4 regions of the Paenibacillus sp. sgz302164 genome follow, and region 1 is predicted to be linked to each of the others. Evidence: riboswitches for the same ligand, from Rfam matches in the RefSeq annotation. Region 1 holds a riboswitch; each other region holds the start of a gene.

Evidence for each region. Region 1 has a riboswitch for cyclic di-GMP ahead of AC0LWT_RS38750 (condensation domain-containing protein). Riboswitches for the same ligand answer to the same signal wherever they lie in the genome.
Region 2: linked by a shared signal. The riboswitch ahead of AC0LWT_RS01730 (hypothetical protein) and the one ahead of AC0LWT_RS38750 (condensation domain-containing protein) in region 1 are both predicted to bind cyclic di-GMP.
Region 3: linked by a shared signal. The riboswitch ahead of AC0LWT_RS18035 (anti-repressor SinI family protein) and the one ahead of AC0LWT_RS38750 (condensation domain-containing protein) in region 1 are both predicted to bind cyclic di-GMP.
Region 4: linked by a shared signal. The riboswitch ahead of AC0LWT_RS05300 (S-layer homology domain-containing protein) and the one ahead of AC0LWT_RS38750 (condensation domain-containing protein) in region 1 are both predicted to bind cyclic di-GMP.

Annotation. Positions count from the first base shown of each region.
Region 1 is NZ_JBVYOL010000058.1:4,219-11,730, forward strand. Features, by position in the region: gene AC0LWT_RS38720 (ABC transporter substrate-binding protein) at 1-969, shown strand, start outside; gene AC0LWT_RS38725 (FecCD family ABC transporter permease) at 987-2,006, shown strand; gene AC0LWT_RS38730 (FecCD family ABC transporter permease) at 2,003-2,977, shown strand; tRNA gene AC0LWT_RS38735 (tRNA-Pro) at 3,205-3,278, shown strand; gene AC0LWT_RS38740 (FUSC family protein) at 3,387-4,454, shown strand; gene AC0LWT_RS38745 (aldo/keto reductase) at 4,663-5,673, shown strand; cyclic di-GMP riboswitch class I at 5,958-6,046, shown strand; partial or broken gene AC0LWT_RS38750 (condensation domain-containing protein) at 6,144-7,512, shown strand, end outside.
Region 2 is NZ_JBVYOL010000001.1:395,303-402,814, forward strand. Features, by position in the region: gene AC0LWT_RS01715 (hypothetical protein) at 105-230, opposite strand; gene gloA2 (SMU1112c/YaeR family gloxylase I-like metalloprotein) at 220-612, opposite strand; gene AC0LWT_RS01725 (DHH family phosphoesterase) at 750-1,664, opposite strand; gene AC0LWT_RS01730 (hypothetical protein) at 1,806-2,111, opposite strand; cyclic di-GMP riboswitch class I at 2,204-2,296, opposite strand; gene AC0LWT_RS01735 (MDR family MFS transporter) at 2,419-3,642, opposite strand; gene AC0LWT_RS01740 (glycine-rich domain-containing protein) at 4,570-5,562, opposite strand; gene AC0LWT_RS01745 (TIGR01777 family oxidoreductase) at 5,716-6,627, shown strand; gene AC0LWT_RS01750 (esterase-like activity of phytase family protein) at 6,697-7,512, opposite strand, start outside.
Region 3 is NZ_JBVYOL010000010.1:110,391-117,902, reverse strand. Features, by position in the region: gene AC0LWT_RS18050 (DegT/DnrJ/EryC1/StrS family aminotransferase) at 1-694, shown strand, start outside; gene AC0LWT_RS18045 (helix-turn-helix domain-containing protein) at 734-1,069, shown strand; gene AC0LWT_RS18040 (helix-turn-helix domain-containing protein) at 1,326-1,661, shown strand; cyclic di-GMP riboswitch class II at 1,845-1,928, shown strand; gene AC0LWT_RS18035 (anti-repressor SinI family protein) at 1,982-2,197, shown strand; gene galE (UDP-glucose 4-epimerase GalE) at 2,355-3,368, shown strand; gene AC0LWT_RS18025 (hypothetical protein) at 3,580-4,644, shown strand; gene AC0LWT_RS18020 (glycoside hydrolase family 88/105 protein) at 5,644-7,512, opposite strand, start outside.
Region 4 is NZ_JBVYOL010000002.1:404,280-411,791, reverse strand. Features, by position in the region: gene AC0LWT_RS05310 (hypothetical protein) at 1-733, opposite strand, end outside; gene AC0LWT_RS05305 (DUF5704 domain-containing protein) at 730-2,559, opposite strand; gene AC0LWT_RS05300 (S-layer homology domain-containing protein) at 2,806-4,107, opposite strand; cyclic di-GMP riboswitch class I at 4,163-4,274, opposite strand; gene AC0LWT_RS05295 (SGNH/GDSL hydrolase family protein) at 4,957-5,598, opposite strand; gene AC0LWT_RS05290 (glycoside hydrolase family protein) at 5,815-6,831, shown strand; gene AC0LWT_RS05285 (family 78 glycoside hydrolase catalytic domain) at 6,853-7,512, shown strand, end outside.

The sequences.
Region 1 (7,512 bases):
GCCCTCATGCTGAGTGCTGCACTTCTGGCGGGTTGCGCCGAAAAATCCGATTCCACAACCAATGGAGGAAAGGGTGTCACTGGGGCCGCAAACAGCACCGCTCCCTCATCTGCCACTTCGGCAGCAAACGGTTCAGAATTCACAGTGAAACATGTTTGGGGAGAAACGTCAATCAAAGCTGCACCAACAAAAATTGCTGCTCTTGACTACTCCTTCATAGACTTGCTTTCTGTCCTGGATGTTGTGCCGGCAGCAACTGTCGGGATCGGTGAGTCCGGGTTTCCCGATTATCTGAAAGCTACTGTCAAGGCAGATGGAATTACCAATACGGGACAAGCCAAACAGCCCAATCTGGAGGTTCTGAAATCCGTCAAGCCCGATTTAATCATTGCTAATCCTGACCGGCACGAAATGATTAAAGGGCAGTTGGGAGCAATTGCGCCGACGATTGCGCTGGACGATAACAGCTATGAGGAAGTGTTGGAGAACCTGCTTAGCGTTGGCACCCTGTTGGATAAAAAGGAGCAAGCTAAAGCGGTGAAGCAGGAGATTGAAAAGCAGATTCAAGCAGGCAAGGAAAAGTTGAAGGGTGCTCCTACAGTCCTTGTCATTGGTGCTTTTGAGGATGATTCAACAGTTTGGATGAAAGACTCTTTCGTCGGTTCCTTGCTTTCCGCAATTGGAGTCAACTACGCCTTTGACGGGAAAAAGGATCTGTCTGCTGCGGAGAGCAAAACGGACATTGCCAAACTGAGCCTGGAGCGGTTAAGCGAAATCAATCCGGATTACTTGTTTTATTATGGTGATCTTGGTAAATGGCAGTCCAATCCCCTGTACAAGAACCTCAAGGCTGTCAAAGCAAACCAGGCTACTGCGGTAAGCCGCGACCTGTGGTCCAAAGGACGGGGGCCACGTGCGGCACAGCTTATTCTTGAACAAGCTTTGAAAATCACGAGCCCGAGCAACTGATTCCGGGGGGATTACGTATGGATCAGAAAACGGGCATAACAAACCCTCCTCCTTTCCCATTCTTTCTGATTTCCAGCTTGTGGGTTCTGATGCTGCTGGCTGTTGCGATCTCCGTTTTTCTCGGATTGAAAGGACTGAGATGGAGCAGTTTACAGGAGATCGCGAGTATGGATGAGACAGATATACTTGCCTATAAGGTCTGGTTTGTCCGTCTTCCCCGAGCTGTTCTTGCCCTTATTATTGGCGGGGGATTGGCTGTAGCTGGCTGTCTGTTGCAGGGCATTACTCGCAATCCGCTATCAGACCCGGAAGTCATGGGAATTAACCAAAGCGCCTCCTTCTTCGTTGTGCTGGCGCTCGTTCTTTTGGGACAGAAGGATGTTTCGGTTACGATTCTCCTATCTGCTTTTGTCGGTGCAGCCATTGGAGGAAGTATCGTGTACATACTGTCCTTGAGAGGACAATATACCTCAACTCGACTGGTTTTGGCTGGAATTGCCGTTGCATTTTTAATGGGTTCCCTAACGACAGGCTTTCTGATTCTGGACGATGAGAACTTATCCGAAATTTTGTACTGGATGGCAGGGAAATTGTCCGGTGCAACCTGGGCCGATGTGCGAATCGCTTTGCTCTTTATCATCCCAGCGGCTGTCATAGGGCTATTAATTGCCGGGCAGTTTAATATTTTGACACTTGGTGAAGCGACAGCCAGCAGTCTTGGTCAGCAGGTTAGGAAAATCAGGGGACTGGCGTTTGTTCTGAGCGTTGTCATGGTGGGAAGTGCGGTTGCTTTGGCAGGGCCTATCGGCTTCGTAGGTTTGATGGTCCCTCACATCGTCAGAAAGCTTGTTGGCGCTGATTATCGAAGAATCATTCCTGTATCTGCTTTGGCAGGAGCTGATCTGTTGTTGCTTGCTGACCTGGGTGGACAGTGGGTGCTGTATCCGGCAGATATTCCTGTGGGAATTATTACTGCGCTGTTGGGAACGCCGTTCTTCCTGTATGTGATGCGCCGGAAGACAGGGTGGCGATCATGATGCGGAAGGGCAAGCATCGCTGGATATGGATAATGAGCTTTAGCGCCGTTCTCCTTCTTATTATGATTTTTTTTAGCTTGCATCTTGGTGCTGTAAATCTTCCATTTGCCCAAGTTATAGAGGAGATTCGCTTCAAGGAAGGGATTACCTTTGATTACAGGTTGCCGCGGCTGTTGATCGGTATTTGTGTCGGAGTGAACATGGCAGTAGCCGGAGCTATTCTTCAAGGTGTTACCCGCAATCCTCTGGCAGCTCCCGATCTGATCGGCGTAACGGCTGGTGGCGGATTGGCTACTGTGGTGCTGATTCTGGCTGTACCCGCATTCTCGGCTGCTATGCTGCCGCTGTTTGCCTTTGGCGGCTCTATTGCCGCAGGACTTTTAGTGTACGGTTTGGCTTACAAAAACGGACTTATGCCGGAGCGTCTGGCTCTATGTGGAGTAGCAGTCAGCACAGGTATCCAGGCCTTGATTACGTTGTTTATTGTCAAATTTTCTCCGTCTGCTGCGCAGGCGCTGATTTGGCTCAAAGGCAGCTTGTATGCGCGCAGTTGGGAGCATGTGGAGATGATCTGGCCATGGACGGTTATGGGGCTTGTCGCCGCTCTATTCTGTTCGCGTCCTCTTAATGCGCTATTGCTGAGTGAGGAAATTGTACGTGGGCTGGGTATGAGAGTGGAGAGAACGCGGCTCATGCTGATCGCTGTTGCTGTTGTTATGGCAGGCAGCGCTGTTGCCGTAGCCGGAACCATTGGCTTTATCGGACTGGTCATTCCTCATTTGGCCCGCCTGTTGGTGGGCTCAAATTTCAGGCTTGTACTGCCCGTTTCAGCCTTGCTGGGTGCTATTCTCGTAGTAACCGCCGACCTAGTGGGGCGAATCATTATGCCTCCGATAGAGGTTCCGGCGGGCATTGTTACGGCCATACTGGGAACGCCATATTTTCTCTTTTTACTGCTGCGTAAGAAGTAGCGGACAACCTGTCCGATTGATCAGTCTTCCCAACGGCTAAAAATGGTTTCTTTTTCGGTTGTCTCCGAATTATTCAAAAAAACCCGCGAAAATCCCAGATTCTGCAAGTCTTTCGTGGGTTTTATTTTCCTTGTTCTTGACTTAAATTCCGCTCGTGGTATAATATCCAAAGTGACTCAAAATCGAGTGGGAAACCGTGGAGGTTCGAGTCCTCTCACCGGTACTTTCGGGACGTAGCTCAGCTTGGTAGAGCACCTGCTTTGGGAGCAGGGGGTCGCATGTTCAAATCGTGTCGTCCCGATCTTTCAACAAATAAGCATGATCGGCGCAGTCAGTCGGCTGTCCGGGAATGCTTATTTTTTTGTTTTTAGATATAATGACAGTATGAAGAGGAAAAGGAGAGGGCTTCGTGGTTTTCGGCGCACGCGTGTGGAAGACAGGAATTGCGGTAACAATGGCATTATATATCAGCGCTTGGCTGAACTTTACCCCTCCCGTTATCGCGGCGGTAGCGGCTATTTTTGCGATGCAGCCTTCGATCTACCGATCATGGCGCTATTTTTTGGATCAACTGCAAACGAATATTATGGGGGCTGCTCTGGCTCTGCTGGCCGGGATGTTTTTCTCCAACAATATAATTGCAATCGGGATCGTATGTATTCTGGTTATTATCATCTGCCTGAGGATGGGCATGGAGGAAACGATTGGGCTCACTTTGGTTACGGTTGTGGCGGTGATGGACGCTTCGTCCGAGTGGCAGTTTGCCGTCAACCGGTTTATGCTCAGCTTGATCGGAATCGGCTGCGCTTGCCTGATCAACATCCTCTTTTTCCCGCCGAAGCCGAAGGAGCAGTTTGCCGCGCAGATCCATAGCGTTTTCAACAAACTTTCGCTGCTGCTGCGGACGGTTATCTCCGATGAAATGAAGGAGAACGTATTTCGCAACGAAAAAGACAGTTTGCAGGGGGCTGTGCAGTCGCTGGCGAATAAATACAAGCTTATGGAAGAGGAAGTTAAAAAGCTTAAGCGCGCCGGTTTCAGCCGCATTCGCCAATTAGTCATCTACAAGCAAATGCTGCGCGCCATTTACAAAGGATTTGAGGTTTTGGACGCCGTGGAGGAGCATTATTTTCAGGCGGCGCGCACACCGCAAACCGATGCGTTTTTTGACGGCCATCTGGAGAAGTTGATCAAATTCCACGAGCACGTGCTGCTGAAGTTCGATGATAAACTGAAGGCGGACAGCTCCGAAGGGCTGGAGATGGAGGCGGAGAGCGAACGTTTTATGTCGACGATCATCGAGCAGTTTTCCGAAGGGCCGGGAGGTATGCTGCGGCATTCGGTCGTGGCGGCCGCCATGTACGATTACGGCCATCAGGTAGCGCGGCTGGACAAGCTTGTGGAACATTACCATCGCGGAGATACGGACGAGAAGGAACCGATCGATGCGCTGCTGAAAAGCATAAAATTGAAGTAGCAAAATGAGGAGCCGTTGTCCCCGAAAAGGGGCAGCGGTTTTTTGCGCCCGTATGGAAAAACTTGGTTAATCATATGGTATAAAGCACATTTTGTTAATAAATCGCCATTTTTTAACCGATATAACAAAAAAGGATTCTGAAGGTGGTTTTTCCATATATTTTATAAAAAACTCTACACATTATTTTACGGGAGATGGTGGAAGCATCATGGATGAGAAAACAGTAACTACGGCAGCTTCATTGCAATTACGCAAGCTGGGCAACTCGGATTTAAAGCTGTCACCGCTGGGGCTTGGATGCTGGCAGTTCAGCAACGGAAAAGGGCTCGTCGGGAAATTCTGGCCGGCGCTGCGGAGAGAGGATATAAGGCAAATTGTTCAGACCAGCTTGGAAGGTGGAATTAATTGGTTCGATACTGCTGAAGCGTACGGTGGCGGACAGTCTGAGCAGCTACTTGCCGGCACGCTGAATGAGATTGGCGGAACGCTCGCGGCACAGGCGAATATCGCTACGAAATGGTGGCCGGCTTTTCGCACCGCAGGCAGCATCACGGCAACGATTGATGAACGTATCCGCCAGTTGGATCACCGGACGATTCACCTTTATCAGGTGCATTCTCCTTACTCCTTTGCTTCGGTTGCCGCCATGATGAATTCTATGGCTAGTTTAGTCGAGCAAGGGAAGATTAAATATGTGGGTGTAAGCAACTTTTCCGCGCAACAAATGCGCGAGGCCGATCGCGTGCTGCGCGAGCATGGCCTTCGTTTAGTTTCGAATCAAGTGAAATATAGCCTGCTCGACCGGAGAATTGAACAGAACGGAATTTTGGATACGGCTAAAGAACTCGGCGTGGCGATCATCGCCTACTCCCCATTAATGCAAGGGATCTTAAGCGGCAAATTTCACAAAAATCCATCCTTGGTCAAGTCGATCACGGGTCCGCGCAAGTGGACAGCGGCATTCCGGGAGTCGGGCTTGCAGAAATCAAAGCCGCTGATTGAAACGTTGGAACAGTTGGCTCAACAATATAACGCAACGCCAACGCAGATTGCCTTGAATTGGTTGATTAATGCCCACGGAGAGAACGTATTTGCGATACCTGGGGCTTCAAAAGTAACTCATGCCGAGGAAAATGTGAAGGCGATGCAGTTTACCTTGACAGCCGGAGAGATTGAGATGGTCAGCAGCATTTCCAACCAAGTGCTGAGATCGAAGTAATTGTGACCAATATACTTATCATGAATTTTATTAAAAACTTAGAATTTATTGACAAAATTCGATATTTTTTAGATAATACAATTAATTCCATAGGTATATCGATCTAAGAACAGCGAACTAAGCGGATCGCGGATTCATCATGCTAACGGAATTAAGCCGCTAAAGTTGTGCAGAAGTCTCGGCGAATACCGGAAGGCTGTATAAAACTATGGGAGGGGGCCGTTTATGTAAATGGATGAAGCCAAGTTTCTGGTAAGGATGTAAAACAACATACTTATGTTATTTCCCGTTAATCGTAAACACCTCGAAAGTGGTGGACACAAAGCCATGGGTCTAAAGCTGGATAAACAGCCATGATTGCCAGGTTGCCGAAGGAAACTGGGCGAAATTTGTCGTCTGTTCTTCTTAACTATGGGAACAGGCTTTTTTTATTGCAGCGAAAAATCATTCGGAGAACAGGGGGAAACGTTATGGAAACAAGCGTGATAGGTATCGAGGAGTATCCGTTAAGTTCCTATCAGAAAGATATATGGCTCGAGCAAAGTATGCACCCTGGAAAACCTATTTACAACCTTGGCGGGTACATTGAGGTTAAAGGAAAACTGGATACGGCTATCTTTAAGAAGTCCATGCAGTTGTTAATCAGGCAGAATGATTCTCTCAGAACTCGTCTTATTGATAAAAAGGGCGAGCCCTATTTAACAATCCTGCCGGAAATCGACTATGAAGCTCCGTTTCATGATTTTTCGGGGAAGAAAGATCCGAATTCCTTTTGCCTGGATTGGATGAAAAAAGAGTTTTTGAAAATTTTTCAACCGAAGGACAATTATTTTCGATTTGAATTATTACAAGGCGAACCGGGTGTATATTTCATTTTACTTAAAGTTCATCATATGATCATTGATGGATGGGGGTTTGCCCTCCTCATCAGTCAAATGTTTGAAAATTACAATGAATTGGCTCAAGGAATTGGGGAAATGAACAGACCTTCCTATTCCTATACCGATTTTATCTCTGACAACCAGAATTATTTGAATTCTTCAGCCTTTTTGAAGGATAGGAAGTTCTGGCAGAGCAAATATCGAACCGTTCCCGAGCCTTTGCTAAGCAGAGGTTTGAACACGGATGATGATTACGGCGATTCTGTTTGGAGCAATAGGGAAACTTTAACAATAAACAAGGCATTGTACGATCAAATGGTTGAATTTTGTAAGGAGGAAGGTTGTTCGTCGTTCCACTACTTTTTAGGCATACTGTTCCTTTACTTCAGCAGGGTTTGCAATCGAAACGAAATGGTGATCGGCGTCCCGGTTTTTAACCGGGGCAAAGCGCAGTATAAGCAGACCGTGGGACACTTCGCCAATGTGCTGCCGCTTCGGATAAGTCCCGAGCAGGATATAAGCTTCAAAGAACTGATAAAGTTCATCAAGCGTGAGCTTATGCAGTGCTATCGGCATCAGAAAATATCTTTCGGCGAAATTTATCGGGCGGTTTACGAGGATGTCCACGAAAAAGGAAATTTGTTTGATATATCGCTTTCTTTTGAAGAACAGGAAACGAGAGAATCGTTTAACGGCGCAGCGTGCCGGATCGTAAGCATGCCGCATCATCACGAAAGGAATGCGCTTACACTTCTGATATGGGGACAAGAAGGAGAAGCGGATGTAGCCGTAAATTTTGACTATCAGATACAGGTGTTTGAAAAGCTCATCCCTATAGAAAACGTCATCCGCCACTTTGATTATTTATTCACTCAAGTCATGGAACAAAGTGAAACTCCCATTTCGCAGATCGAGGTCGTGCCGGAGGAAGAGAGAGGCGTGCTGCTTGACGGTTTCA
Region 2 (7,512 bases), on a different contig from region 1:
GCCTCACGTTCCGCCCCGCTCCCGCGAGTCTGCAAAAAAATCCCGCGACGACCTGTCCAGGAAGCTGCATGCGGCAGCTTTTGGCGCAAATCGACGGGGATTTTTTATTTTAGCCACCACCAAATCAGCAAACCCCACACCAGCGCCGACAGCAGCACGCTCCACAAGCAGCCTTTGGCAAAGCTCAGCTTGGATTTGTGCTCCGTTTCCCGATTCGGATTATTCGGCATATTCGACGAGCTCCAACGGCAGGCCATCCGGATCTGCAAAGAACGTGAATTTGTTTCCCGTAATCGGATCGATGCGGACCGGTTCTACTGAAATGCCTTTGCTTTCAAGCTCTTCGACGCTCTGGGCCATGTCGGCTACGGCGAATGCAAGATGTCTGAGTCCGCGCGCTTCCGGGCGGTTGACGCGTTCCGGCGGATCGGGAAAAGAAAACAGTTCGATCTGCCCGTCATCACCGATCTGCAAATCGAGCTTGTAAGACTTTCTCTCCTCACGATAAGATTCGTGAATGATCTTGAGCCCAAGCAGCTCGACATAAAAACGTTTCGATGTTTCATAATTCGAGCAAATGACCGCTACATGATGAATTCGCTGCAAATTCACGTCCTATCCCTCCGTTTTCTCTATTTATCTACACCTATCTCCTATTATCATAACGTCAGCGCATTCACCTGCGCAATAACATCACTGAAAAAAGCCGCTCTCCGGGATTTCCCCTTCCTGCGGCTGCAAGTTAATTCTTAACCGTCATTTCTCATCGTGGCGATAATTTGCTCCAGCACCTCGTTCGCGTTTTCGTAAGGAACTTGGCACGTCCCCGCCACATGATGCCCGCCACCGCCGTTTTTGAGCATGAGCGTGCCTATATTCGTTTGCGAAGTGCGGTTGACGATGCTGTGCCCGCAGGCGATTACGCAGTTTTGTTTGTTGCGCCCGTCGACGACCCAGATTGAAATATTTTGCTCCGGATAGAGCGCATAGACCATGAAGCGGTTGCCTGGATAAATCGTTTCCACGTCTCTGAGATCCGTTACGATGACATTGCCCTCCGTACGCGTGTACTTGCCGAGCATTTCGCGGTATAAAGCATCAAGCTCAAAATAACGGTTAACCCGCTCTTTGACATCAGGCAGTTCCATGATTTCATGGACAGACATCGTTGCGCAGTGCTCCACGAGGTCCTCCATCAACTGGTAGTTGCTGATCCGGTAATCGCGGTAGCGTCCGAGCCCGGTGCGGGCATCCATAATGAACGAAAGAAGATCCCAGCCCTGCGGCTTCAAAATATCCTCTTGGCTGAACTGGGCGGAATCCGCTTTGTCCACGCCTTTCATAATATCGTCGATATTGCCGAAAACGGCTTTGCCCCCGTAGTAGTCGTATACGACTCTGGCCGCGCTCGGCGCGATCCGCGTCTCTCCCTCGAACTCGACCCTCTTCCCCATCCGCTCCAACTCGCTGGAATGATGATCGAACCAAAGGCCGCAACCCGGCACATAAGGAACGTTCGCCAAAATATCGTTAGACGTCACTTCGATCAGGCCGTCCTGCACATCTTTGGGATGTACGAATTTCATTTCGTCTACCATGTTCAATTTTTTGAACAGCATCGCGCAAACAAGCCCGTCAAAATCCGAACGAGTGATCAACCTCATGTTATGTATCCTCCAATTAGTCCTGCAGAACTACTTTATTTTCCATCTATTATAGCGTCACTGTCAACAAGTGACAACGATTTTTGACAAATCCAACAAATCTTTAGAATGCCCCGCAGGCAAAAGAAAAGAACGGTAAGCCTAAACAGGCTGAACCGTCCTCATTTTGAATGTTAGACATTGGAATAGTCTGGAAAGGAACGCTTCCACTTGAGATAACGGCGGAAATTTTACGGAAAGCTTTACTTCGCCCTTCCAGTAAAAGATCAAAATGCTGCTGCTCCGGCCGTGAAACATTTCTATATCCCAGCAAGTTTCTTTCAGCGCGTATTCTTCACGGTTAATCATCAACTTCGGTCCATCCGAGGATGGTACCAGACGGGCAACATGGTTACCACACAGCGAAGTAATTACTTCTTCTTCATTTTGCATCCATTCAGGCTGCATGCTGCTGGATCCTCCCTTTGTTTTATTGTTTCATAAGCAAAACCCCACCTACGTCTGAAAAGGAGGGGGGAACTGTTATCGTCGCCCTGACTTTCGGCTGCTGGCTGGCATCGTGTCCCCTGACGAACAAGGAAGCCCCTGTAGCTTTGCGTCGCTGGCTTTCGCCAGGTTTGCCATTATCGAGCCATATCGAAAGCTGTCAAATCATCGCTTTTTACTACTATCAAGGATAAGGTATGTTTTGGCGAATTCGAATACTCTGTTATACCTATTTTACAATATTATATTAGGTAATTAGAACCATTTTTCAAAGTTGTTCTTTTTTAGACACATTCCCGACCCGGTGAAAGCGCTGAGATCCGCGCGTATAAAACAAATTTCCGCCTATTGTCACGACAGCCATAACGAGGAACAATACGTGCCCTCCGTAATAAACCAGCAGCAATCCGCCCACCCACGGCCCTATAAAATGGCCCAAATTCGTAAACGTCTGCGCGCCGAAATACGTTCCTTTCATATGCTCGGGAGCCAGCTTATCGATTAGCAGGCTGGCGGCGGGATAGTTCAAAATTTCCCCCATCGTAAAAACGACCATGGAGACGACCAGAAGAAAAGTCGTATGCGACAAGGCAAAGCCGACATCTCCGAGCGCGAACATGACGTTGCCAACCGTTACCGCCATAAGCGGGCTGTATTTTTCCGCCCAGCGGGTCAGCGGAATCTGCATCGCGATCACCGCTATCGCGTTCACGCTCATGAGCAGCGCGAACATTTGCACGCCGTCGGCGAAGCTTTTTTGCATATACTGGGACAGCGTCACCATCACCTGCGAATAGCCGATTGCTCCGATAATCCCGCCGATCGTGTAGTATCTGAAAGAAATGTCGCTGCGGATAACGGTCCAGGCCGAGGCGAAAGTCACCGGGGCTTTCTTCTCCCCTTCAATTTGCTTGATGCCGAAAACCGACAGCAGCACGCACAAAGTCACCAGGTAAATAAAATAAACGATGCCCGTAAGAAGAAAAGGCAGCGAACCGTCCAGCGTCGCGAAATACGCCCCCAGCAAAGGACCCACGGCTACGCCGACGTTAATCGCCATGTAGCGCATGGAAAAAACTTTGAACCTTTTGTCCGGTTCCGTGAGGTCGGCCATTAAAGCCTGCGATACGGGCTCATAAAAGGAGCGGCATAAGCCGTTGACCATGTTCAGCAGCATGAACAGCAGCGGCAGCTTGACGAAGGCAAAGCCCGTAAAGACGACGGCCCAGCCCAAAAGCGCCGCAAGCATAATCACTCTGCGCCCGAATCTGTCGGAAAGCGCGCCTCCGATGAACCCCCCCGCCGTCCCCGCCAGTGAACCCATGCCGATGACGACGCCGATCGCCACCTCGCTCATGGAAGTATGCTTGGCCAAATATATCGCCAAAAACGGCAGGCTCATCGAAGACGCCGCCCGGGCCATGACGGTTCCAAGAATCAAAGTATGTACAATAGGATGATAAGATGCAAAGAAACTTCGCAGCCGATTCATGGAAGATGACTCCTGTTCTCACAATTATTAACCACAGGTCAACAAACCCTAAAATCCTATTATACACAAAATTAGCAATCGTGCATCTCTTTTATATGAAAAAAACCTTCCCCATTTTCATAGGAAAAGTGTACTTACGCCGCCGAAAACCGGACGGTCCCGCATATGCAGATGCACCAAAGTAACTCCCGACTAACTAGCGTTGCACTATTTTCATCTTCATAGGTTCCGCCGCCCAGCGTCATGGAGGGGCTTTTGCAGGGATGTTTCGCTGCAAGCGTATCTGCGGCTGCCCAGAAACCCGCACACCGGAGTCCGTCGCATAATCTCGCCCGGGTGCGCGAAGAAAACCTGCAAAAGTACATCTTTTGCCCGGTTGATACGCTGACCGCGAAATATTCCTGCAAATGTGCAGGCTTTTCGCCGTGAACATGGGCTCAGATTCATTTTCGTCGAAAATTCCTGCACAATCGCAGGCTTTTCGCCAAAATGAACCCGTTGCATAGAAAAAACCTGCACTTTCGCAGGTTTTCTCCCTGGCAAGCCGCCTCCCCCCCAATTCAGTAGCGCTCCCCCTTGCAGAAGAGGCGTGGGTTGGGGAAGAGCGGCTGTCGCACCTCGCGCAGCTCCCAGCGCGAGGTGTTGCGCTGCATGTCGGCGGTCCGTCGACCAAATGCTCCCCTCGGTTCCCCCTAACCCATCACTTTATCGACAATCCGACTATTGCAGGTTTCCACGCGTTCACGTTTTCTACGCGCTAATAGGGATGCGCCTCTCCAATGTACGTTTTTCTCATTAGCCTGACTTTTGCACATTTTCTCCGCGTCGGCTGTCGGATGCACTGCCTAATCAGGCTAGTTTTACGGCAGTCTCTCCAGCTTCGCAAGAGGCTTTGTCGTCACCGGACAGTCCCGGCCGATGCCGGCTTCAACTCGAACCGCAACCTGAACCGCAGCTGGAGCCCGACGAACAGCCGGATGAACTGCAGCTGCTGGAGCTGCAGCCGCTTGAGCCGCTGCCGCTATCACTGGAGCAGCTTGTCGAACCGCCGCAGCCGGAGGCCGAGCAGTTGCTTTGCCGGCGGGCGGACTCCTCTTCCGCGGGCAGCACGGCGTTCATGCCGCTGCTGTAATTCGCCGCATCGGCTATGGAGAAAAAAACCATCGCCGCCGCGACATGCAGCATGCTGCCTGAAACCGCCGAAGATCGGGACCAGCCCGTATCTTCGAAGGAACGGCTGTCGGCGGAGCGTTCCGCCTCGGCGACAGCCTGCTTGACCAGGAAGCGGATCGCGTCCGCGATTTCCGGGTCCTGGTCCGCTTTGCCGGTATCGAACCAAAGCGCAGCGATCTCTTCCTCGCTGCGGGAACGCAGCAGGTCCGTCCGTTCCCGGTCCAGCGGATACCGGAAAAAGCCGTTCCAGCATGCCGCACTGCTCGGAGCAAATTCGAACAAATGCGCGTACACCCAGTCGAACCAGGCTCGTTCTCCCGGCATTTCCCTCGGCTCCCGCTCGGGGGAATGATGGATGACCCCGCCGGCGAACTGCTCGCCGAACCGTTGGTACTCTCTTGTAAACATCAGCATTTCGTGCCATATGTCATCAATTTCACTGCTGAACATCGGCGTTCGCTGCAAAATTAAATTCATCAAAAAAAATCGTTTCAACTCAAACCATTTGCAGGCAAATTCATCATCGCTCATTTGCGGATATTCGGATTGTACCCGATATTTGATCCGTTCCGTAAAATCGAACGTAAGCGAGCTCTCCAGCCTTCTTACCGCGTTCTGCAAGGGAACGCCGCTTAATAGTCCTAATTGCTGAGGCAGCTCCGAAGCGTCGAAGCGCTTTTTGGCGGGCCGGCTGCGTTTGTACGACGGCGCTTTTTTTCCGGATTTTCCAAATAAAAATCGAAACACTGGCATCCCTCCCTGTTACCAATATAACACATAATTGTTAGCTGGATAACAACGCCGACAATATCAATTGGAAAACGATTCATAGGTTGCCTATAATATAAGAAACAGCCTGCTGCATAGGCTCTTCCGCAGCAAACTTGAGGGAGGAATCGTATGAAAATAGCCGTTACCGGCGGAACCGGTTTTATCGGAGGCCGCTTGATTCGTCATTGGCAGCAGCAAGGCCACGAAGTGCTCAACATATCCCGTTCTGCGGGTTCTCATGCGGATTCCCCTGCTTCCGGGCAGCAGGTTCAAACAGTTACCTGGGAGCAGCTGCGGAGCCGGCCGGGCGATTTGGGCGGCTTCGACGCCATCGTCAACCTCGCCGGCGCTTCGATCAACCAGCGCTGGACCGCCGCGGCCAAGCACACGATTGTCGAGTCGCGGCTGAAGGCGGCGGCGCAAGTCGCCGACTGGGTCGCAAGCATGAGCGTGAAGCCCAAGGTCGTCGTCAACGCTTCCAGCGTAGCCATCTACGGCACATCCGAAAGCGATACTTACGACGAGCGGAGCCCGCATCGTCTTGTCGATTATCTCTCGAACGTCGTGGAGCAATGGGAAGGGGCGGCGGATCAAATTCAAGGAATGCGGCTCGTGAAAATCCGGGTAGGGCTCGTCCTGGACCGCAAAGAAGGCGCTTTGCCGCCAATGGCGCTCCCCTACAAGTTCGGCGTGGGCGGCAAAATCGGAAGCGGCAGGCAGTGGATATCCTGGATTCATATCGAAGATATGATCAGGCTGATCGACTTCTGCATCCGGCACGAGGAGATCAGCGGCCCTGTCAATGCTACGGCTCCGAATCCGGTGACGAACGAACAATTCGGACGCGTACTGGCGCGGTCGATGCACCGGCCGAACTTTGTTCCTCTGCCCGCTTTCGCTTTAAAGCTGCTATTCGGCGAACTGTCGGAGCTTTTGCTGAAAGGGCAGAAGGTGCTGCCGCGGGCGCTGCTTGAACACGGATTCGTCTTCACTTATCCGACGATCGACGAGGCGCTGGCAGACGTTGCCGGGCGGGGTTGATTCCATCGGCAGCCGGCTTCATGAAAAAAACAGGCAGCCCGGCGATGCCCGGCTGCCTGCTTTACGTTATTATTTTGCCAGCAAGTTGTCCGATACTTTAATAAGCTGCAGCTGTGTCGGCACACCTGTCATCGTCAGGCTGCCCTTATCATCGTAGCTGATGCCAAAGTCGTTATCGTTGACGATGGCGATCGTATTGGCATCAACGACCGTTAAGCCTTCGATTTTTTCGTACGGATAGCCGAGCTTGGCGATGTCGACGACAAGCTCTTTGCCGACCGGCTGAATGCCCTTATCCTTCAATTGCTGTACGCTCAAGCTCTCCAGATTTTTGCTCTCATCCGTACCGAGCAAATTCGTCGCTTTGGAGAAATCCGATTTATAGATGCGCTTCAACTGCACTTCCGCTCCGGAGTTTTTGTCGCGCTCGTCGACAAGCAGAACATTTTCGGACAAAGCGGAAAGATCGCTGATCACCACATCTTTTTGCTTCACGTTCGTGAACATCCCGGCCTGCTCGGCCACATAGACGTACTCTCCGGTTACCTGCTTGGAAGCCAGATCCAGCTTCAAAATGCGCAGGTTGCGGGAAGCCTCGCCGGTCTTTTTGTCCGGGTTCGCCATCGGACTTTGAATCGACGTATAGAGCGATTTGCCGTCAGGCGAAATCGTAACGCCTTCGAAACCGCGATTCGAGATTCTCTTGCCGTATACTTCGGGCAAAATATCATAGATCGCTGTCTGCGCACCGGCAGCAACCAGCTTCTCCTTCATCCCTTTCGGCACGTAGCGGCCCAAAATTGTGCCGTCCCGCTTAACCTGCAAGATGGACGGACGGTACTCTTCCGACAACCAGAACGTGTCGTCTGCCGGATTGTAAGCAAT
Region 3 (7,512 bases), on a different contig from region 1:
TATTCCCGTGATCGAAGACGCAGCGGAGTCGCTAGGATCAACGTATAAAGGGCAAGCGAGCGGATCTTTCGGCAAGTACGGCATCTATTCCTTTAACGGGAACAAAATTATTACGACGTCCGGCGGAGGCATGCTTGTTTCCAATGATCTGGATGATTTGCAAAAAGCGCGTTTCTTGGCCACTCAAGCCAGGGATGCGGCCGCGCATTACCAGCATTCGGAGCTTGGCTTTAATTATCGCATGAGCAACGTATTGGCAGGGATTGGGCGCGCGCAATTGGGCGTACTGGATGAGCGGGTGAGTGCTCGAAGAGCCATTTTCGAAAAGTACCGGCAGGGCCTATCCGGCATCCCGGGCATACAATTTATGCCTGAATTGGAGAACACAAGGTCGAACCGATGGCTTACCGTGATCACCCTGGATGAGGAACAACATGGCGTAAGCGTCAAATCCATACTCGAAGCAATGACAGCAGAAAACATCGAAGCCCGTCCGGTTTGGAAACCGCTTCATCTGCAGCCTCTTTTTGGGGGAGCGGAATATTACCGGCATGCGGAGAACGAAAGTGTTTCCGAGAAATTGTTTAACACCGGCTTATGCTTGCCATCAGGATCCGGGATGATGGAAGAGGAGCAGACGAGAGTTATCGATTGCATGAAAAGCACATTACGGCACAAAGCGGCTGTCAGATAGCATGGAATATATTACATCGTTAAAAAAAGGAAGATCTTGATGATAGGAACTCGAGTACAGCAGCTTCGCAAGGAAAAGGGATTGTCTCTGTCCGAGCTGGCAGAGCGGGCCGGCGTGGCCAAATCATATATAAGCAATTTGGAACGTGATGTTCAAAAGAACCCGTCGATACAATTTCTCGAGAAAATCGCCTCCGTTCTGAAGGTGCCTGTAGACAGGTTTCTTGATCAAGAAGCTCCGGAAACGAATGTCGCAGAACTGGATCAGGAATGGTATCAGCTTATTAAAGAAGCTATGTCATCCGGTATTAACAAGCACCAGTTTAAAGAATTCCTTGAGTTTAACAAATGGCGTTTGACGAACCCCGGCGAGTGAACGGCGGCGCTGAGAGTCCGGCGGGCGAAGTTTGTTTTGTGCAACCCGCCGGACACCGGGGGTAGGCCTTCGAAATGCATCTCCTTAAATGGCAAATAGAAGTTTAACCGCTTTTATTTCTCCATTTTTGTGCAGATGCATTTTTTCTTTTCTGAAAATTGTATGCGGTTGGAAAATATAGCGATAGTCTGGGCAGGGGTACTTTGCTATAATATGCGTAAACATGGTGAATAAAGCAAAAAGGAAGATGATAAGTGTGATTGGTAAAAGGATTCAAAGATTACGGCTGGAAAAAAAACTCAGCTTATCTGAGCTTGCTGCCAAGGCTGAAGTCGCCAAATCTTATTTAAGCAATATGGAAAGAGATATTCAGAAAAATCCGTCCATTCAATTTTTGGAAAAAATTGCGGTTGCGCTTGACGTGCCGCTCGACTTGATCCTGCACGGAGAACAGCCGAAAGTGCAAGAAGAACTGGACAGCCAGTGGCAGGATTTGGTCAAAGAGGCGATGGATTCGGGAGTAACGAAGGAGCAGTTTCGCGAATTTTTGGAATTCAGCAAATGGAAGAAAAACCAGGAAAACAACAAGTGAGCATCCTACTAATTACTTATCTATTGCGGATACATTAGTATCATTTTCCTAAAAAATAATGACCTAGCAGTTTTTTTTCAAATTTTTTGGTGGAATTTAGGAGAAGGTCGTTGTATAATAGGCTTAGGTTGATGAGAAATGTTTCAGTCTTAGGCCTTGAGATCTATTCCGCAATTGGATAATTAATTATGGGAATACTTTGATACATGCGCCGTATGTGGGCACCTGGAGCATGTGGAGTTAGTGGTGCAACCGACCCAATCTATTAAACCGTTAATAGATGGTTTTTTGCAAACAAACTTCACATTGGAGGTAATAGTATGTCTAAAGTATTTGTGCAATTGGGTATGGAACGCAATCCCTTGGATTCAGACTGGGTAGAAATGATTCGCGAGGCTCGCAGCTTGGGGTTAACAATTGGTGAAGTGCAAGCTTATTTAGGGTCATTCGCACAGTTGGACAGAGGGTTAACCAAATATACGAACATCAACGCCGGGGCTGCCAATAATGACCTGTCCGGCAAAGTCGTTGTGTAATCATGCATTTGTTACCGGAGCGCACTGATCCTTTTCCTTGAGAAGGGTGGGGCGTTTTTTTGGTATTTGCTAAAATGGCATAAATCCATTAAGTTGGAAAAAGGCTGCATGCAGATGCGCCGGCGCAATGAAATCGTAAATTGGAGGAACGGAAATCATGTCCATTCTAGTAACTGGCGGAGCAGGTTATATTGGCAGCCATACCTGTGTCGAACTGCTTGACAAGGGTTATGAGATCGTCGTTGTCGACAATCTGATGAACAGCAAGCCGGAGGCGCTTGAGCGGGTCCGTGAGCTGACGGGGAAGGATTTTGCATTTTATCAATTGGATTTGCTCGACTTTGCGGGGCTGGAACAGGTGTTTCGCGAGCATTCGATCGAAGCGGTGATCCATTTTGCAGGGTTAAAGGCAGTGGGGGAATCGGTCTCTTTTCCTTTATCTTACTACCACAACAATATTACCGGCACATTAATTCTGTGCAATGTCATGCAAAAATACGATGTCCGCAAATTGGTGTTCAGCTCTTCGGCAACTGTCTACGGGGTGCCTGAGCAGGTGCCGATTCATGAACATTTTCCGCTCGACGCGACGAATCCATACGGTCAAACAAAGCTTATGATCGAGCGGATTTTGCAGGACTTGTACATCTCGGATCACAGCTGGAGCATATCGCTGCTGCGGTATTTTAATCCGGTCGGAGCGCACCCCAGCGGACGAATCGGGGAAGATCCGAACGGCGTGCCGAACAATCTGATGCCGTATGTGAGCCAAGTGGCTATCGGCAAACTGGAAAAGCTGCGGGTATACGGGAACGATTATCCGACCGTAGACGGAACCGGAGTCAGGGATTATATTCACGTCAGCGATCTGGCCAAAGGGCATTTAAAAGCATTGGAACAACTGCTGTCCAGGAGCGGGATCGAAGCGTATAATCTCGGTACCGGCCGGGGTTACAGCGTGCTTGAAATGGTCGAAGCCTTTCAAAAAGCTTCCGGAAAAGTAATATCGTACAGCATCGAGGAGCGCAGGCCGGGGGATGTGGCTACGTGCTATGCGGACACAACGAAAGCGCGCGAGCAATTAGGCTGGGTTGCCGAGAAAGGCGTTGAAGACATGTGCGCAGACGCCTGGCGCTGGCAATTCAACAACCCTAACGGATATGAAAAATAAACAGGCTGGTGTTGTTCCCTGACAGCAGCCGGACTTTGCCAAACTGCAGACAACTGCAGTTTTTTTGCGTTTCATGCGACGGCAGCCGGACTCAGGAAACCCTCAGGCAACGCTCATGGTTTATTAAGTCGGCGCTCAGGGGGGATTCAGGAAAGGGGCCTATACTTGGTCTTGTAAACAACAAAAACATTCGAAAAGGTGGAATAACAATATGAAAACTATTAGCAAAAAAATTCTCGCAGGTACGATTGCAGCATCTTTTGTTCTTGGAACAGGTTTTGTCGGAGCGCTACATAATCAGGCGTATGCCGGTACAGTGAGCGGCTCGACCGTTCAAAAATCGGACGGCTTCAAAGACCGCGGCGGCCGCCAAGGAGGTTTCTACGGAGGCAGCATCGTCAAGGAAGCGGCAGCTGTGCTGGGCGTAGACGAGAGCACGCTTCAGGCGTCGCTGAAAGAAGGCAAGACGCTGCTTGAAGTCGCGCAAGCGGCCGGCTTGACGGAGGACGATTTCCTGGCGAAGCTGGTTGCCGCCGAAACGACGGCGATCAACGAGAAGGTGACGGCCGGCAAGCTGACGCAAGAGCAGGCCGACAAGCTGATAACGGATCTTTCGACTCGTTTGAAACAGCAAATTGAGAACAAAGGCTTCGGCAACAAAGGCGAAGGATTCCGCGGCGGTGAGCAGGGCGGACGCGGCGGCTTCCAAGGCGGCAAGCTCGACGAAACGGCGGCAACCGTGCTGGGCGTAGACGTGAGCACGATCCAGGCATCGCTGAAAGAAGGCAAGACGCTACTGGAAATCGCGCAAGCGGCCGGCTTGACGGAGAATGATTTCCTGGCCAAGCTGACTGACGCTCAGAAAACGGCAATCGCTGCCCAAGTTACGGCAGGCACGATCACGCAAGCGGAAGCGGACAAAATCACCGCGGATCTTGCGACCCGCCTGAAACAGCATATCGAGAACGCAAGACCTGAAGGCGGACAAGAAAACGGAGGCGAGGGTCATCGTGGCGGCGGCTTCGGCGGCGGTTTCCTGGGGAACTCCGAGGCGCTGACGACGATTCTGGGCATCACGCAGGATGAGCTGAAAACCGAGCTGGATTCCGGCAAGACGATCGTTGAAATTGCAGCGGCCAAAGGAATTAGCGAAGACGACCTGATCAGCAAACTCAAAGACAGCTTGACCGATACGCTGAAAAAATTCGTTGAAGACAAGCACCAAAAACCGGAAGCGCCTGCCGCAGACGCAACGGACAGCACTTCCACGAACTAACATAGCGGAAAAAGGGGCTGCCCCTTTGCCTCGAAATATCACCTGAAGAAAGGACCTCATTCTCCACTTGATAGTGGAATTTGAGGTCCTTTTGCTCGATTTTTGGGCCGTTCCCATACTATGCGCACGCTTTTGGGGCAGCCTCTTTTTTCGCCGCGCGCAGTTTCCAGTGCGCGGTGTTACGCTGCATGACGGCGGTGGGTCGGCTGCATGTTGAGTTCGGGGAATGGAGGCACGGCCTCCTACTTCCCTCTCGTGCCCCCCTTGCTTGCCTGCCTCTCGCTTGCAAAGCCTGCAGATTTGCAGGAACAGTTCCGAGGCAAATACATCAAGGAGCATAAAGGTGTATTTTTCAGGCTGCTCAGAAATCTGCACGCCAGAGCCAGTCGCAAACTCGCCTGGCTGCACCAAGAAAACCTGCAAAAATACATGAATTTGCGCCCTTGATCGCTAGCTGCGAAGAATTCCTGCAATTGTGCAGGCTTTTCACCGAAAACATGGGCTCAGATTCACTTTCAGCAAAAATTCCTGCACTTTTGCAGGTTTTTCGCCCCAATTAGCCGATTTCACGGAAAAAACCTGCACTTTCGCAGGTTTTCTCCCTACCCAAGCTGCCTCATCCCCCTTATTGAGCACCGTTGCGACCCGTACAGGAGAGGTGGGGGTTGGGGAAGAACAGCTGCGCCCAACAATCAGATTTTGCAGGTTTTCAATGCGCCAAAGGGATGCGCCTCTCCAATGTATGTTTTCTCAGCAGCCAGATTTTTGAAGTTTTTTTACGTGCGGCTGGCGAAGCATCGTTTTGGCAACGCATTCTTCCGGGGCCTCCTTCTAACGATGCAATCCGCTTGACAGAAGTATACCGCCCCGGTCCCGGATTGGCGCTGACTCAGGCAGCTTCAGCGCCCCTGGCAGCTCAGGTGGCTTTGGGGCGCTGGCCCCGCCTCCGGCGGCTTCGGCATCTCCGGCGGCCTTTGCGGCTTCGGTAGCTCCGGTAGCTCAGGTGGCTTTGGTGCTGCAGGTGTCGGCGAGAAACCGTTGCAGCTTCAGCACTTCAATGCCGGCCAGCAAAACGATGCCTATGCCGTGCGTATCGTTGAGCAGCCAAGGCAGATCGTCCTTGTAGTAGCCGACGCTGTACGAGTAGCCCGATCCGCGGCATACTCCGTACACGTTGCCGTACTTATCGATCGAGATGCGGGCCAGCCCGTTCCAGCCTTTTTGAATGGCCGGCATGTATCGGTCCGCATCGTCAATCCAGCCGTGGCGTATTCCGCGGGCGTAGGCGTAGAGGAACATCGAGGTGCAGGATGTTTCCTCGTACGATTCCGGCTCGGTGAGCACCTGATGCCACAGGCCGCTGCGGCCTTGCAGGCGCAAAAAGCCTTCGCACAATTCATTGAAAAATTGAAGGAGCTCTTTGCGGCGGCTATGCTGCTCCGGCAGCACCTCCAGCAGTTCGGACAGCGAGAACAGCACCCAGCCGTTGCCGCGCCCCCAGGCGATTCTCGTCGGTTTGTCTATACCGAAATCGTAAACATGGGACATGATCTGCCGCTCGGGCATGAATAACCGCTTTTTGAACTGCACGAACTGATTGGCCGCATCATCCAAAAAGCCGATCTCGCCCGTCCGCTGATAACAGCGGCACAGGTAAGGCACGCTCATGTACAGATCGTCGCACCACAGCGTCGCGTTCGGAAAGTCGACATGACGCGGTTTGCGGTACAAGGCGCCGTCGGGCAGGCGCTCCTGCTTGCTGCCGATATAATCCGCTATCACGTCGGCGATCGCCTCCGCGCCTTGCAGCTCGCGCTCCTGCAGCGCCAGCAGCATCGTGGCTCCGAAGGAGCCGCAGTCGTCAAGGCTGTCGAGCGTCGCCAATGTGTTCAATACGCCTGAGGCGCCGTATTGTTCCTTGTCCCATTTGGCATAGCCGTACAGGCGGGTACACGTTTCAATGTGCTGATAAACGTACTGCCGCAGATCGTCGCGGTCCAGCAGCTTCCCTGTCTGCAGCATGCCGTAGAGGGTCACGCCCAGCGGGTAATTCCATTTGCCGAACAGCGCGTTTTCGGCGAATGGCCGCACCCGCGTATTCGGCTGGTCGAGCCGCCAGAAAGTCCCGCCTTCCCGCGTATCCACCAGCGAATGCATGGACTCGGCGGGATTCGGCATCGCCTCATCTGCGGCGAAAGGACCCAAATACAGCCAGGTGTCCTTGTTCCCATGCACCGGATACGGCTCAACCAACTGCACGCCCTCAGGCAGAGGGTCCAGCTCGAACCCGGCGCCGAAGCTCTGCACCGTCAAATCGTGCAGGCCGCAAGACAGGCTGAGCACGGCGCGGAAAGGGCCCGGCTGCTCGATGGAGGCCTGCAGCCGGCCGGCCAAATAAATCGCCGTGGCGCCGAAGGCGCGGCCGGTCAGCTCCACCTGGCGGGGCTCCTGCGAGAGTGAGGCCGAGAGCGAGCGGAGCTTCGTCCAAGCCAGCGCGTACTTGCCCTGCAAATCGCCGAATATCCGCGCAATCGGGCCGTCCGCTTGCTGCGAACCGCTCCATCGCAGCTCGGGGAACCACTTCACGCCGCCGTCGGCTTCGCTGCTGCCTTCCCCCGGCAGTGTGCTCCAGACCGTATCCTGCGGCTCCGTATAAATCCATCCTTCGTGCCCGGATCGTTCCGGCGACGGAGCGAGGAAATGGACCGGATTGCTCTTGTACGAGCCCGGCCCGAGGGAACCGCCGCAGCCCGCCTCCGTTTTCGTAAACCGGAACGCCAGATGATTCCATCCCTTGTTCAGCGGAATCGTCACTACGGTTCTCCGCTTTCTGTTCAGCTCATCGGCAATATTCGCTTTATAAATCTG
Region 4 (7,512 bases), on a different contig from region 1:
AGGTCGGCGTGATCCGAATTCCATCCCGGCGCCCGAACATGTTCCCCTTCGTCTTCAAATCGAATTTAAAATGATACCCGGTCTTGATCGACACGGTATGGTCATAGCCCGGAAACGGGTGGCTTCCCGGGTGAATCGGCAGCACGTACGGATAGCTGTTGCCCCGCGGGCTTCCGTCGATATCGTTCGTGCCGGTCCAGTACGAAACGCCTGTCGGCGAGATGCCGTCGCTCGTGCGGAACACGTACTGCCAATCATAGTCGCCGATATCCGTGATATGAAAATCGTACAGCCTCCCGATCACCTCCACCGGGATCGTGTTCGTGGCCACATGGTTCGGCCAATCGAAATTGGCGCTCGTTTGTGTCGTAAAGCCCGTAGGCGCATTGATGGCAATCGACCGGAAATGAACCGTATAGAAGCCTTCGTCGATCCACGTCGGCATGATGAACGTCATGTCCGGCTGATTCACCGGAATGTCGACCCAGGTGCCGGCCGTGATGTACGCCGACTTGTCCGCATTCCAGACGTCGAACTCGAAGCGGACTTGCTTGTTGGCGGTGTACTTGGCGTAATCGCCGTAACCGCCCGTGACCCCGTACCCGCCAAAACCGGGGTACGCGTCATGCTGGCCGGTCGTCGGCACGAACACCGTAAACGGCCGATCCAAAATGACCGCCGCCCGCCCTGCGGTGGGCACGACTTTTTCGTTGTGCGCCTGATCGTCGGTCACAGACGGTACATGACCACCGGTGTATGCACCGTCACCGGGTTGATGCCGTCGATCGGATACGTTTTATCCGATCCGCCTTTGATATTCCCCGGGATCAGCGGGTAATAGATCGTGCCGGTCGTCGGCTGGTCCGCCCGGTTGACGAGCGAATTGCTGACGACGTAGCCATTGCCGTACAGCACATCGCGGCCGATTTGCATCGGCTGCGGGATCGTTCCCGGCGTCTGTCCCTGATCGGGGTGCCGGGCATTTTCCATAATCGTAACGCCGTTAAATACGACCAGGTCGTTGTTCACCTGGTTGCGGCCCACGGCGTTCTCCGCCGCCGATTGAAACTCCGGCGGCGTACCTCCGGGTGGCGGGCCACCGCCTGTCCCCAGATTGACCCCGCTGCAAGTAGCGGGGAGAACATGAGCCTTTACATCATCGTTATTATCCGATTGCAGCGTTGGCGCCGTATAACCATGAGGGTCCAACTGAACCGTATCATCGGGATAGCCGCCGAGCGCATAATTCGTGATCGTGGACTTCTCTAATCCGTAGACTTCTAAATTGTCGATCTGCCAGTAACTATATGGCCGTTTGACGATCATAGTTTGGTTTACGGTTTCCTTCATAGGGGCCGGTGGCACCCCTTCCCCGCCGCCCTCCGTCCAGACGTATGTTTTGGTAACTTCAACCGCATACGATACTTCGCCGGTCATATTCGCGAATTGATTTTGAAATAAATACTCCAGCCCCAATACGTTCGCATAGAGGCTTTCTGAAGTCGGGATGCCTTTTAGCACATCGAATCTCTCCGCATCCCGCATATCCGCGCGCAGCACGCCGCTGGCCGCAGGGTTCATGACGGCGTCCTGATTAATCGTTCCTTTGGCCGGGGGGCCGATTTGCCGGGTGCACCTGGGTGGAGACCCGCAGCTGCTGGATACCGTCACCGATGCGGTACCCGTTTGATTGATGCCTGCCGCTGGATCGACATAGCGCGCTGTGATCGTAGCGCTGCCGGCCGAGCTTGCCGTGACCAATCCGCTTGAGTTCACGGAAGCTGCTGCCGGATTCGAGCTTGACCATGTCGTGTTCGGGCTGCTGGAAACATTTTGAGTCGTCCCGTCCGGTTTTGTTAAAGTCGCCGTCAATTGTTTGGTTGCGTTCATACCGGGACTTAAGCAGCCTGCAGGAACGTTTACCGTTAGACCGGCTGCCGCCGGTCGGTATTCGGCAACAATGGTGGTACCGCCGATATTCATCGTTATATTTCGGTTTGTTAAGTGAGCATCCCCTATCACTTGCGGAAACTTGATGTCGCTCGGATCCATCGTGGGGTAAATATATGATTTTGAAATCGGGACCGTTTGTCCATTGTGATCATAAACAGGAGGAAGGTTGTAAGTCACACTTTCCAAATAACGGTACACATTTTCGGTCTTCACTATATCAATGAGCGTTCTCGTGGTTCCGTCTGCTGAAACCAGATATCTTTCTACGGTTAAAGGTTCATAAGGCGTATACGATGCAGGTATATCATAATAATCATCAAGATCATCCGGGTGGGCCCATGGTTCCGCACGTTTAATTTCTTGAAGTGTATAAAAAGGTCCACGCCTTGTGCTCCCGTCGGACGCATTGAACGATTCCATGATTGCGCTGAAATAGATGGGTTGCCCCGGCTGCAGGACAGAGTCAAAGCTGTCAAAAAAATCCCGATCGACCGTAGCTCCGTCAAATTTAAAGGTAGTTCTTACCGGTTCGCCAGGGATTGGCGTATTCGGAAATTGAGTTATATTCGCCGCATTGTTATAAACTACAGTACCGGTTAGATCCATCGGCTTGCAATTGCCACTTGAACATGCCGGAGCACTATGAATCATCCACCCGACAATTCGGTACCGAATACCGGTTGTGGCAGCAGTTGAAGTAATGTCAATTGTTACATCATGTGAACTTTCCTCCAAATAAATTGACACTGGGTAGGCATACGTCCACAAAGATGGCAAAAGCACTAGTAACAGTGCCGTAAGAAATACAATTGATGTATTTTTTTGTAGTTCTTTTCATAGGTTATTTGCCTTCTACTCTGCATGATAGGTTTTATAAGCAAAGAATGCAGCATCAGATGTTATTTTCTTTTCTGCAAGTTGCGAAGCAAAATTTTCTGACGCAATGGCCACATCTGTATAACCAATATACCACACGTCTTTTTCAATATTTTTCGGCCCCCATATATCGACAAACAAATTTTTGTTTTCATCAAAACTGGTTACTCTAAACCGAAACATACTTCGTACCCAATGCTTATTATCGCCGAAAAAAACGATAGAAGGTTCTGGTGTCACAGTGCCTTCAATTCGAATGTGATTTTGCTTCACCCACTCGACATACTTTTGGGCATCACCACTGACGTGCTTCGGAATATTAACGGTTTGTACGAAAGCATCCACCCAGTTTTGGTCTATTGTCTCGTAATCCACATTCAGTATCTGATTGCCAAACTGTGATACGAGTTTAACCCATCGATCGACTGTATCCCTAGAGTAATATCTGGAATCATGGATGATTTCCTTTGCAGTAAAACGGGTCAAATCCGTCTGAAACGGATGTTTATGTTCGTACATTTCATTGGGAATATCCTGTAGGATGTAAGGGAAATCACCGCTATTCGACGGCAGATTTGTTGTGCGAATCGCGCGTCCCCAAGGATCTTTGGGGGCATTCGTGGATTGCTCCGCACTGGCAACGGCTTTTTCATCGACGGCCAGCGAATGACCTCCCTTAACAGTCAAAATGCGTTCAATTGTCGTTACCGCCTGAGCCCGTGTCGTCGGTTGGTCTTCCCCGAGCGTACCCCTATCATCTAGATCGGTAATCAGACCGGCTTTGGTCGCTAGATACATCCACTTCGTGTCATCAATGTTCTTGTCGGCGGTTGCGGCCCTAACAGCCGTTCTGGCCATTTCTTGACGCGTCATCGGCGTGTTCCAATCCCCGCTCGTAAAATCGCTCCGCTTATAAATCCCCGCGTTGGTCGCCGCGTTAACGTAAGGCAAGTACCAGTCATTACCTTCGGTTACCCCTGAGATTGGAATATGAAGCGCGGTATCGACCAGTTTGATAAACTCGGCGCGCGTCACTTTTGCATTCGGTTTGAAGGAGTGGTCCTGGTATCCGTCGACATATCCTTTTTGTACCGCGCCGGCGATGGTCGTCTCCGCCCAATGCCCTTTTGTGTCGCTGAAGCTGCCTGTAGAAGCCGTACCGGTGGCATTTGTTGTTTTCGTGCCTGGCGTAGCGGCGGTTGAATCAGCTTTGACATCCGGAATTGAACTTCCCAGTAGTGCAACAACTGCCAGTGATGTAATCAAATGGGCTCTCATTTTTATGCCTCCATAGTAAAAAAATTACTTTTCCCAAAATAAAAAACCAACTGCCTTTGGCGGCCCGGCTGCCGTTTCCCCGAGGGAAGTCTAGCGACTTGTACCCCGTAGAAGTAGGCCCGTGGCTTTGCGTCCCTGTCTTTCGAACAGGTTTGCCTTTTCAATTCCACTTGGTTCTTAGGTATTTAAAACTATAAAAATAGTACATTAGATTTAATATGAGTTCCATATTAACCCATAAACTAACATATTTCCACAAAAAAAATTATACCTTGCGCTCAACGCGTTTGTTTTACACCCCCCGCTAATTAGCTTTACAGCTTTTAGGTGATCGCTACCTTCAAAAAAAGATTCATCGACACGCCCAAAATAAAAAGCCACCCCCATCGTCGTAAGATGGTACGCAGCTTTTCGGTCTGGCGTGCTAGAACCGGCGGCACATCTGCCTAGCAACACAAAGAAAACCTGCAAAAGTGCAGGTTTTTGCTCGTTGATAGGCTGGCAATGAAACAATTCCTGCAAATGTGCAGGCTTTTCATCGAACACGTGGACCTCAGGCTCGTTTAAGCGAAAATTCCTGTATAATCGCAGGCTTTTCGCCAAAACGAGCCACTTTCATGGAAAAATCCTGCACTTTTGCAGGTTTTCGGGCTGCCTGTGCCTATGCCGATGCTGTGCCTACGCCTATGCCGTGCCAATGCCAACACCCAGCCGCTTCATGAATGACCGCGCCCCAAATCAGCTCCCCCCTGGCTGCCCCAGCAAACGCCACCCAAACCGCGCAGCTTCCAGCGCGCGGCGTTGCACCGCATGACGGCAGCCGGCCGACCATTCCACAATCTCCCGGAATCACTTGTTTCCGGGAAAAGGCACCATAACGGCCTTCAGCCATGTCACGGCCATCAGCATGTCCCCGAGCGGGTTCATATGTACGCCGTCGGTAGTCGAATCTTTGCCTGTTTCACTCGCGATAAAATCGATAAACGCTTGATGCGTGGGCACCAGGATCGCGTCGAACTGTCCGGCGAGCCGGTTGACGATGTCCACGTAAGGGCGCAGCAGCACGTTTCCCGTCGCATCCGGGTACTCCTTGATCACCGTAGGCTGCATGAGGATCGGGCGGCAGCCGGGTATTTGCTTCGTTTGTTCCAGCAAGTGACGGTATACCGCTTCGAATTTGTCGGGGTACACCTGCTCCTCATCCGGTGAGTCCAATTGCCGCCACACGTCGTTGATGCCGATCGAAACCGATACCCACTGCGGCCGGTGATCGAGCACATCGAGCGTCCAGCGTTTTTCCAGGTCGGTCACGCGGTTGCCGGAAACGCCTTCATTTATGATTTTCAGCGAAAGATTCGGGTACGCCGCCGTCAAGTAATCGTGAATCAGGCGAACATAGCCCGACCCGAGCTTCAGGGGATCTTTTTTTCTTCCTTTGTCAGTGATGCTGTCGCCGATAAACACGATCTTGTCCTTGGCTTTAAACGGCACGGTAACGCCTCCTCATGTTGCCGCCGGCAAACGGGCGGCTTTTTACCCCCTCATCCTACGCCGGGTTGTCTGCCAAGTCAATGCGGCCGGCGGCCGAAGGTAGCATCGACCTATATATCGGATACAATCCCCCCCACAGCATGAAAGCGGTTAATTGTAAGCTGAAAATGGCAATATCCGCGATAAAAGCCAGCGAAAATAAAGGAGCGTGCCGCATTGCAAATCCAGCCCTATATGACGCCTTACAAATTGGGCGCGCCGGTTCTTGCCGGCTCCGGTAAACCCGGCCATTTCGATGAACGAGCCGTGGATTGTCCCTTCGTTTTTCAGCATAACGATATGTTTTACATGATGTATGTCGGATTCGACGGCATCGGCTACCAGACGGCTTTGGCCGTCAGCAAAAACCTGCTCGACTGGGAGCATCTGAGCGTCATTTTACAGCGCAACGAGCATGGGGCCTGGGATTCCGTCAATATAGCCGGGACGTGGATTTTGAAAGAGAATCGCATCGATGCCCCTCCCGTTCTGAAAAAATGGAACGACAAATACTGGCTCGTCTACCACGCCTATCCCGAAACCGGGTACGAAGAGGGCTCGGCGAAAATCGGAATTGCCTGGACGGAGGACGAGCGGCTGCTGGAGTGGCACAAATGCCCGGATCCGATTTTGACCCCCGAGGAAGGCGCAGATTGGGAAAAAGGCGGGCTCTATAAAGAATGTCTGATTGAGCATGAGGGCACATTTTATTTGTTCTATAACGCCAAAAACAAAAATAAAGGCAGATGGATCGAACAGACGGGAGTCGCCTTCTCCCGGGACTTGCAGCAATGGCAAAGATACGAGCGCAATCCTGTACTGCCCGTGACTCCGGACGAATGGGACTGCGGCTTCGCCAGCGATCCGTGCGTGCTGCACGACCCCGACCGCGGCCTGTGGGTCATGTATTACTTCGGCTACAATTACAAGCAGGCGCAGGAAGGCATTGCTCTTTCCGGCGATTTGCTGCATTGGGACAAATACCCCGAACCGATTATCCGGGTCGGAGAAGAGGGCAGCATTGACTCCATTTTTGCCCATAAGCCGTCCGTCATCACGCACCAAGGCGTGCTTTATCATTTTTACTGCTCCTGCCGGCCGTACCGGGAGAGCGATCCGACCAAAAACTACGGCAAAGAGTTCAGGACAATCAGCGTCGCCGCTTCACAGCCGATTTTCGGCACATCATCGTGATTGTAAAGGAGACCGGAACCGATGCAAGTGGATGAAATGTATGTGGAAAGCAAGCGCTGCCCGCTCGGAGTCGGCGTCGGCCGCCCGGCTTTCGGCTGGAGCTTCCCGCCGGCGGCCGAACGCCTGCAAATGCAAAGCGCTTACCGGATCATCGTAACGGACAGCGCAGGCGGCAGCGTATGGGACAGCGGCAAACGCTTAAGCAGAAACAACGTGCACATCGTCTACGACGGCGCTCCCCTCCAATCCCGAAACCGCTACTATTGGAGGATTCAGGTTTGGGACAGCGGCGGCCGAATGACCGAAAGCCCCGTATCCTGGTGGGAAATGGGGCTGCTCGGCCAGGGCGATTGGTCGGCCCGATGGATCGGCGGGCGCAGCAGCGCGCCGCAGGCAAACGCGCAGGCTCCGCTCCCATTGTTCAGGCGCGAATTCCGCGTACACAAGCCGGTGGCGAGGGCCAGAGCCTATATATGCGGTTTGGGGCAGTACGAACTGCGGCTGAACGGGCATAAAGTCGGTGACAGCGTGCTGGAGCCGGGATGGACCGACTATAACAAAACGTGCCTTTATTCCGTGTACGATGTGACCGGCGCACTGAACGAGGGCGCCAATGCGATTGGCGTCATGCTGGGGAACGGATTTTTCAACGTGACAGGCGGCCGCTACACGAAGTTCAAG